2 regions of the Micromonospora inositola genome follow, and region 2 is predicted to be linked to the other one. Evidence: riboswitches for the same ligand, from Rfam matches in the RefSeq annotation. Region 2 holds a riboswitch; the other holds the start of a gene.
The links. A riboswitch is a leader RNA that binds a small molecule or an ion and turns the genes downstream of it on or off. The one in region 2 is predicted to bind thiamine pyrophosphate.

Region 1 (4,697 bases), 670 kb from region 2:
CTCGACGTGCCCGGCAAGCGGTGGCTGGAGGCCAGGCTGCGGGAATCCGGCAAGTCGGTGCTCTACGTCTCGCACGACCGGGAGCTGCTGGCCCAGACCGCCGACCGGGTGGTCGCGGTCGAGGGCGGCAGCGCCTGGGTGCACCCGGGCGGGTTCGCGAGCTGGTACGAGGCGCGGGTGGCCCGGCACGCCCGCCTCGACGAGCTCCGCAAGCGCTGGGACGAGGAACACCAGAAGCTGCGCGAGCTGGTGCTGATGTACAAGCAGAAGGCCGCGTACAACTCCGACATGGCCTCGCGGTACCAGTCCGCGCAGACCCGGTTGCGCAAGTTCGAGGAGGCCGGGCCGCCCCCCGTACCGCCCAAGGACCAGGATATCCGGATGCGCCTCACCGGCGGGCGGACCGGCAAGCGCGCGGTGATCGCCGCGCAGCTTGAGCTCGACGGCCTGACCTACCCCTTCGACCTGGAGATCTGGTACGGCGACCGGGTCGCGGTGCTCGGCGCGAACGGCACGGGGAAGTCCCACTTCCTCCGGCTGCTCGCCCGGGGCGGCACCGACCCGGAGCCGGCCAACACCCCGGTCGACGGGGCGGGCGCGCTCGCGCCGGTCACCCACGACGGGGTGGTGCGGCTCGGCGCCCGGGTCCGGCCCGGGCACTTCTCGCAGACCCACGACCGGCCCGAGCTGATGGCGAAGACGCTGGTCGACATCCTGTGGCGGGGCGACGAGCACCGCGCCGGGATGGACCGGCACGCGGCCATGGCCGCGCTCAGCCGGTACGAGCTGGCCGGCCAGGGTGACCAGCGGTTCGGCACCCTCTCCGGCGGGCAGCAGGCGCGGTTCCTGGTGCTGCTGCTGGAGCTGTCCGGGGCGACCCTGCTGCTGCTCGACGAGCCGACGGACAACCTCGACCTGGCCTCCGCCGAGGCGTTGGAGGCGGGGCTGACCGCGTTCGAGGGGACCGTGATCGCGGTGACCCACGACCGGTGGTTCACCCGCTCCTTCGACCGGTTCGTGCTGTTCCGGGGCGACGGCGAGGTGGTGGAGACGACTGAGCCGGTCTGGGACGTGAAGTGATCGGCGCGGAGTTGGTCGACCGGCTCCGCGGGTGAGCAGCCGCTGCATCCGGGGAGCGAAGTTGGGCGGCAGCGGTCGCGAGGTGATCCCGGCTCTGCCGGAGGATGCTTCGCGGCCGCTACGAAGCTGATGTCGTGAACGAATCACCCCTCGTGCCGGGGCGGGGCCGTGGCCGCGACGCCCGAGCCGTCCGGGGTCAGCGGTCCGCCGCCCGTGGGACCGCCGGACCGGCCCGGGCCGTCCGTCGGCCGGCTGGCCCGACGACCACAACCCGGCGGGCATAGGGTGGATCTCGTGACTGAGATGACCTACCGCCGGTTGGGCGACTCCGGGCTCGTGGTGTCCGTGGTCGGCATCGGCTGCAACAACTTCGGCCGCAAGCTCGACCTCGACGGCACCCGGGCGGTGGTGGACGGCGCCCTCGACGCCGGGATCAACTTCTTCGACACCGCCGACATCTACGGCGAGCCGCAGGGCGGCTCCGAGGAACTGCTCGGCCAGGCGCTCAAGGGCCGCCGGGACGACGTCGTGGTCGCCACCAAGTTCGGCATGGACATGCACGGCCTCAACGGCCCGGACTTCGGCGCCCGCGGCGCCCGCCGCTACATCGCCCGCGCGGTCGAGGCGTCGCTGCGCCGGCTCGGCACCGACCACATCGACCTGTACCAGATGCACGAGCCCGACCCCGGCACCCCGATCGACGAGACCCTCGCCGCGCTGGACGACCTGGTGCGGGCCGGCAAGGTCCGCTACCTCGGCAACTCGAACTTCGCCGGCTGGCAGATCGCCGATGCCGACTGGACCGCCTCCTCCCAGGGGCGGGCCCGCTTCATCAGCGCGCAGAACCACTACTCGCTGCTGGAGCGGTCCGTCGAGGCCGAGGTGATCCCCGCGTGCGAACGGTTCGGCCTCGGCATGCTGCCGTTCTTCCCGCTCGCCAACGGGCTGCTCACCGGCAAGTACAAGCGCGGCGAGGCGCCGCCAGCCGGCAGCCGGCTCTCCGGCGGCGGCCGGTACGCCGAGCGCCTGGCCGCCGCGGACTGGGACACCATCGAGGCGATCGAGGCGTACGCCGCGGAGCGCGGGATCACCACGCTCCAGGTGGCCATCGGCGGGCTGGCCGCCCGCCCCGCGGTGACCTCGGTGATCGCCGGCGCCACCACGCCCGAGCAGGTGCGCGCCAACGCCGAGGCGGGCACCTGGCAGCCGACCGACGAGGACCTCGACGCCCTCGACGCCATCCTCTGACAGCACCCGCCCGCCACCCTGCCCGGACCACGCCCGGCCGCCCCACCGTGGGCGACCGGCGTGCCGCACGCCGCCCGGGCACTGCACCGCGCCCGCACCGCGCCGCACCGTGCGTAAGTGCCGTGTCAGGCCGTGCCCGCGCACCTGCACCGGGCCGTGCCCTGAGCGCTGCACCGGGGCGTGCCCCTTGGGCACGTCGGGGAAGAGCCGTCGCCAAACCGGTCCACGCAGCATCGTCCAGGTGAGCAGTCCGTCGGCGACGGCCCGGCTGCCGCCGAACGGCAGGAACGACAGCCGTCGGGGAACGCGCGGGCCGCGGGCATCCGGACAGCATGGCGTGAGCGGGCGGTCACCCGCTGCCCCCGACGTCGACATCGGACGGTCAGTGGGAAAAGCGGACCCCCGCTCTTGGCGGATCCGCCCATCCGTCGTACGGTGGGCCGCAAGTGACCCACGGGAGCCCGGTGCACCGGGCTGAGAGGGGGGCTGAAGCCCCCGACCGTCGAACCTGATCCGGGTAATGCCGGCGCAGGGAGGAGTGTTGCCGTGCCGCCCCTGGGACGACTGCATCTGATCACCGACACCCGGCCGGGGCGGGACCCGCTCGCGGTGCTGCGTGCCGCCCTGCCGGTGGCCCGCGCCGAACTGGTCGTCCAGGTCCGGGTGGAGGACGACGCCACCGATCGCCAGGCGTACGAGCTGGCCCGGCGGGTGGTCGCGCTCTGCCGGCCGTACGGGGCGACGTGCCTGGTCAACGACCGACTGCACGTGGCGCTCGCGGTCGACGCCGCGGGTGGGCACGTCGGCGCGGAGGACCTGCCGGTGCGGGCGGCCCGTCGGGTGCTCGGCTCGACCGCCGTGCTCGGGGCGACCGCGCGGGAGCCGGTGAGCGCCGCCGAGGCGGTCGCCGCCGGGGCCAGCTACCTGGGCGTGGGCCCCTGCCACCTCACCGGCACCAAGGCCGGTCTGCCCGCGCCGATCGGCCCCGCCGGGGTGCACGCGGTCGCCGAGGCGGTGGAGGTGCCGGTGATCGCCATCGGCGGAGTGACCGCCGCGAGCGTGCCCGCGCTGCGGGCCGCCGGGGCGTACGGGGTGGCGGTGGTCGGGGCGCTCTCCGGGGCCCCGGATCCCGCCCGCGCCGCCGCCGAACTGCTCGGGGCGCTGACGTGCTGACCCGACCGGACGTCGCCGTGGTGGGGGCGGGACCCGTCGGGCTGGCGATCGCCTGGCGCTGCGCGTCGCGTGGCCTGCGGGTGGTCGTGCACGATCCGGCCCCGGGTTCCGGGGCGTCGCACGTCGCGGCGGGGATGCTCGCGCCGGTGGCCGAGGCGTACTTCGGGGAGCCCGAGCTGACCGGGCTGCTCGCCGAGTCCGCCGCCCGCTGGCCGGGCTTCGCCGCCGAGCTGGCCGAGGCCGCCGGCACCGGATTCGGGTACCGCACCGAGGGCACGCTGGTGGTCGGGCTCACCGGCGACGACCTGGCCGAGGCGCGGCGGCTGTGGTCGTACCAGCAGGGGTTGGGGCTGCCGATCACGCCGCTGCGCCCGTCGGAGCTGCGGGAGCGCGAGCCGGCGCTGGCGCCGCGGGTGCGCGGCGGCGCGGTCGCCCCCGGCGACCACCAGGTCGACCCGCGGCGGCTGGTCGCCGCGCTGCGGGCGGCGGCCGAGCGGGCCGGGGTGACCCTGCTGCCGGGCCGCGTCGCCCAGCTGTCCGACGTGGACGCGGGCGTCACCGTCGTGGCGGCCGGCTGCGGGGCGGCGGCGCTCACCGGGCTGCCGGTCCGGCCGGTGAAGGGGCAGGTGCTCCGGCTCCGCGCGCCCGGTCGCGGCGCGCCGGGCTTCCGGCACGTGATCCGGGGGTACGCGGACGGCGAGGCGGTCTACCTGGTGCCCCGGGACGGCGGCGAGGTGGTGGTCGGGGCGACCGTCGAGGAGCGCGTCGACACCGAGGTGACCGCCGGAGCGGTGCTGCGGCTGCTCCGCGCCGCCGTCGACCTGGTGCCCGAGCTGGCCGAGTACGACCTGGTCGAGGCGTCCGCCGGGCTGCGCCCCGGCACGCCGGACAACGCGCCGATCGTCGGGCCGCTGCCCGGCCGACCCGGCGTGTTCGCCGCCACCGGGCACCACCGGCACGGCATCGTGCTCACCCCGGTCACCGCCGACCTGGTCGCCGACCTGATCGTCACCGGCGAGGCGGACCCGTTGCTGACGCCCTTCCGCCCGGACCGGTTCGCCGCTTTCCCGCCGGCCGACGCCGGCAGCCCCGATCCGGACTGCGCCGGCGACGGCCGGTTCGCCGGGGCCGGCACGCCCGGTCCGATCGGGGTCGGCCCGACGTCCGAGAAGGAGCAGACGTGGAACTGACCGTGA
Region 2 (4,697 bases):
AAGGCCGGACGACCGCGGCAGGCGGTGACCAGCCCGCGCGGAAGCCGACGGGGACGAGCAGATGAGCGACCTGGACCGGACCGGATCAGCCGAGCAGCGGGCGGAAGGTGCCGAGGACGATGCTGACCGCCAGCGCCGCGCCGGCCAGCACCGCCGCCCCGACCACCAGCAGCCCGTCGGCGGTGGTGAAGCGCTGCCGCCGGGCGACCGTACGCGGGATGCCGGCGTCGAAGCCGCGGGCGTCCATCGCCACCGCCAGCCGGGTGCCGCGCCGGATCGCCCCGACCAGCAGCGCGAACGCGGTCGAGACGAAGAGCCGCAGCTTGGCCAGCGGGTTGCGGCCGGCGTCCACGCCCCGGGCCCGGCGGGCCATGCTGATCATCTGCCACTCCTGGCCGAGCAGCGGCACCAGCCGGAACGCGGCCAGCGCGCCGATGGCGAACCGGGCCGGCGCCTTCGCGTTCTGGATCAGCGCGTCGGCCAGGTCGGTCGGGTCGGTGGTGGCGAAGACGATCACCCCGGGCAGCGCCACGGCGAGCAGCCGGAGCACCAGGCCGAGCGCGGTGACCAGCACCCCGGAGGTGACCAGGATCGGGCCGGCGTCGACCAGCACCCGGCCGGACCGGTCGGCGGCGAAGAGCACCAGGGTGAGCAGGATCCCGGCGGCACTGGCCAGCAGCGGCCAGGCCCGGCGGGCCAGCACCCGGTAGCGGATGCCGAAGAGCGGCAGCACGGCCAGCTCGACGACGATGGCCAGCGCCGGGGCCACCGGGTCGAGGGTGGCGATCAGGGCGAACGAGAAGACCAGCGCGGCGGCCAGCTTCGCCACCGGGTTCCGCCGGGCCAGCGGCGCGCCAGGCGCGGCGACCGGCTCGATGGTGATCACCGGTGCTCCAGGGTGACGGTCCGGTCGGCGAGGGCCGCGACGAAGTCCGGGTCGTGGGTGACGGTGACGACGCCGTGCCCGGCGTCGCGCAGCTCGGCGAAGAGGTCGACCAGTTCCCGCCAGGTCCGCCGGTCCTGGCCGAAGGTGGGTTCGTCGCAGATCAGCAGGCGGGGCGCGGTGGCCAGGGCGGTCGCCACGCTCAGCCGCCGCGCCTCGCCGCCGGAGAGGGTGTACGGGTTCGCGCCGGCCAGCTTCGCCAGCCGGAGCCGTTCCAGCAGCGCGTCCACGGTGGTCTTCACCGTCGCCTCCGACCGGCCGGTCCGGCGCGGACCGAGCGCCAGCTCGTCGAAGACGGTACCGGTGACGAACTGGTGCTCCGGGTCCTGAAAGACCGAGCCGATCCGCCCGGCCAGGGCGGGCGCGCGCCAGCGGTGCGGGGGAGTACCTGCGTCCCGGCCGGCCAGCGCGGCGGTGGCGGTGGCCGTACCGGTGCCGGGGCGGAGCAGGCCGCCGAGGAGCAGGGCCAGGGTGGACTTCCCGGCGCCGTTGGGACCGAGCACGGCGAGCGCCTCGCCGGCGCGTACGGACAGCTCGGTGGGGGCCAGCCGGGGCGGCAGGCCGAGCCGGTCGGCGGTGATCAGCGGCTCCCCGGCCGGCGCGGTCGCGTGCCGGGGCGGCACGACCCGGCCCGGCACCCAGACCCCGTCGGCGGCGAGCGCGTCGCCGTGCGCGGCGAAGACCGCGGCCGGCGGTCCGTCGGCCCGGACCCCGCCGCCGGGTTCGAGGACGACCACCCGGTCGACCAGCGGCAGCGCCTCGGCGACCCGGTGCTCGACCAGGATCAGGGTGGTGTCGGCGTCGAGGGCGTCCGCGACGGCCCGCCGGACCAGGGTCGCGCCGGCCGGGTCGAGGTTAGCGGTCGGCTCGTCGAGCAGCAGCAGCGTCGGCCGCAGGGCCAGCGCCCCGGCCAGGGCGAGCCGCTGCTGCTCGCCGCCGGAGAGCGCGGCGGTGGGCCGGTCCCGGTGGTACGGGAAGCCGACCCGGCGCAGCGCCTCGTCCACCCGGGGCCAGATCTCGTCGGCGGGTACGCCCCGGTTCTCCAGCCCGAACGCGACGTCGTCGCCGCAGCGGGCCATCACCAGCTGGGTCTCCGGGTCCTGGAAGACGATGCCGACCCGTTCCCGGGCCTTGCGCGGGTCGAGCCCGTCGACCTCGACGGTGCCCTCCTGCTCACCGGAGTCCTCCGGCAGCAGCCCGGCCAGCGCGGCCAGCAGGGTGCTCTTCCCGGCCCCGGACGGCCCGAGCAGCAGCACCCGCTCGCCGGCCTCGACGCGCAGGTCCACGCCCCGCACCGCCCAGCGCTTCCGCCCGGCATGTCGCCACCCGAACCCGCGCAGCTCCACCCCGCTCACCGTCCCACCTCCTCCCGTCCGTTGACCATGAAGTTGTTGTCGCGACACGCCGCGCCGGAGGACAACAACTTCATGATCAACGCAGGTCCGGGTGCGGGGTGGCGGTCAGACGGCGGCGCGTTCGCGGCCGGCGGGGAAGCGGTCGAGGACGCCGGTGCCGGCCAGGGCGCGGGTGAGGGCGACGCTGCCGAGGCCGGCCACGACCAGGGAGCTGACCGCCGTGATCAGGATGTACGGGAGGCGGAAGCTGCCCCACGCGGTGCCCGGGTACCAGATGAAGACGTCGTAGATCGAGGCGGCGAGCCCGGCGAGCGTGGCCGCCAGCAGCGCCACCGGCAGCCGGTAGTTGCGGTACCCGAAGACCGCGAAGGCGAGTTCCGCCGCCGCCGCCTCCAGTGGGCCCTGCACGACCAGCGTCCAGCCCCAGCTGCTGCCGAGCGCCACGGAGACCAGGGCGGCGAAGGTGAGCGTGTAGAACGCGGCGCCCGGCTTGCGGATGATCAGCGCGCCCAGCACGGCCGGCACCAGCCAGACGCCGTACAGGACGGCCCGGCCGGGCAGCGGGATGGCGTCCGCCGGCCCGTTCCACAGCAGGCCCCAGGCCCAGAAGATGACGCCGAAAGCCACCCCGAGCACCGAGGCGATGACGATGTCGATGGTGCGCCACCGGTTGGCGGTGTTGTCCATGGTTGCTCCCAGTCCAGTGAAACGAACCAGGAGAAGACGCACGCCGCGCCCGGTGTCACCGGACGGCGGCGCGGCTGGAGGTCGACCGAACTCCCTGCGCTGGCATTACCCAGATCAGGTTCGAGGGTCTGCGGGCGGTGCCCGCACTCTCAGCGCTGTGCGCTCCCCTGTCGGATGTGAAGTTGTCTCGGCAGACGCTAGCACCACTTGGGCCCCCGACCCAGCAGGGCGGTCGTGGGCCCGCCCGCTGGGTAGGGTGACGATCATGCGGGTCGAGGCGCGAGGTCTGACGTTCGAGGTACGCACCGGCGGTCCCGAGGACGGCGTGCCCGTCCTGCTGCTGCACGGCTTCCCGCAGCACGGCGGCGAGTGGGACGACGTGGTGCCCGCGCTGCACGCCGCCGGGCTGCGGACGTACGCGCTGGACCAGCGAGGCTACGCGCCGGGCGCGCGGCCGGCGGCGGTCGAGGCGTACCGGATCCCGGAGCTGGTGGCCGACGCGGCCGGCGTGCTCGAGGGGCTCGGGGTGGAGTCCGCGCACGTGGTTGGGCACGACTGGGGGTCGATCGTGGCGTGGGGCCTTGCCGCGGCCCACCCGGAACGGGTGCGCACCCTGACCGCGGTCTCGGTGCCGCACCCGGCCGCGATGGGGCACGCGCTCGCCACCGACCCGCGGCAGAAGGCCCGGTCGTCCTACATCGCGCTGTTCCGCAAGCCGGGCATGGCCGCGAAGGTGCTGCTCGCCCTCAACGCCGCCGCGCTGCGCAAGTTGCTCGGCGGGGTGGGCGACGCGGCGCGGGTCGCCCGCTACGCCGACCCGATGCGCGAGCCGGGCGCGCTGACCGCCGCGCTGAACTGGTACCGGGCGATGTCGGGGACCGACATGAAGGCCGTCGGCCCGGTGAGCGTGCCGACCACCTTCGTCTGGAGTGACCGGGACATCGCGATCGGCCGGACCGCCGCCGAGGACTGCGCGACCCACGTCACCGGCGACTTCCGCTTCGTCACACTCTCCGGCGTCACCCACTGGATCCCCGACGAGGCGCCCGGCCCGCTGGCCGAGGCGATCCTCGCCCGGGCCGCCACGTGATCGCGACGCCCGCGCCGGCCCGTCCGCACACCCGCGCGTCGCTCGCCGCGCAGTTCCGCGACCTCGGCGTACGCCCCGGCGGTGTCCTCCTGGTGCACGCGGCGCTGCGCCCGCTCGGTTTCGTCTGCGGCGGCCCGCAGGCCGTGGTGCCGGCCCTGCGCGACGTGCTGGGGCCGGACGGGACCCTCGTCGTGCCCACCCACACGCCGGAGAACAGCGACCCGGCGGGCTGGAACAACCCGCCCGTGCCGGCGGACTGGTGGCCGGTGATCCGGGCGGAGCTGCCCGGCTTCGACCCGGCGCTGACGCCGAGCCGGTTCATGGGCACGCTCGCGGAGCAGGTGCGTACCTGGCCCGGCGCGGTGCGCGGCGACCACCCGCAGGTTTCCTTCGCCGCGCTCGGCCCGGCCGCCGGGCGGATCGTGGCCGACCACGCCCTGGCCGACATGCTGGGCGAGGGCTCCCCGCTGGCCCGGCTCCACGACCTCGACGCCGACGTGCTGCTGCTCGGCGTCGACCACGGCTCGAACACCTCGCTGCACCTGGCCGAGTACCGGCAGCCGGCGCCGCCCCGGCAGCGCTGCGGCGCCGCCGTGCGCACTGGCGACGGCGGCCGGGAGTG

Region 1: it holds a riboswitch for thiamine pyrophosphate, as region 2 does, so the genes downstream of both, thiE (thiamine phosphate synthase) here and GA0070613_RS16090 (ECF transporter S component) in region 2, are expected to answer to the same signal.

The regions. Positions count from the first base shown of each region.
Region 1 covers NZ_LT607754.1:2,672,190-2,676,886, forward strand. Annotated here, with positions in the region: gene GA0070613_RS12905 (ABC-F family ATP-binding cassette domain-containing protein) at 1-1,080, shown strand, start outside; gene GA0070613_RS12910 (aldo/keto reductase) at 1,366-2,328, shown strand; TPP riboswitch at 2,773-2,880, shown strand; gene thiE (thiamine phosphate synthase) at 2,875-3,501, shown strand; gene thiO (glycine oxidase ThiO) at 3,495-4,691, shown strand; gene thiS (sulfur carrier protein ThiS) at 4,682-4,697, shown strand, end outside.
Region 2 covers NZ_LT607754.1:3,344,646-3,349,342, forward strand. Annotated here, with positions in the region: gene GA0070613_RS16080 (energy-coupling factor transporter transmembrane component T family protein) at 86-886, opposite strand; gene GA0070613_RS16085 (ABC transporter ATP-binding protein) at 883-2,298, opposite strand; gene GA0070613_RS16090 (ECF transporter S component) at 2,404-2,985, opposite strand; TPP riboswitch at 3,059-3,164, opposite strand; gene GA0070613_RS16095 (alpha/beta fold hydrolase) at 3,251-4,075, shown strand; gene GA0070613_RS16100 (aminoglycoside N(3)-acetyltransferase) at 4,072-4,697, shown strand, end outside.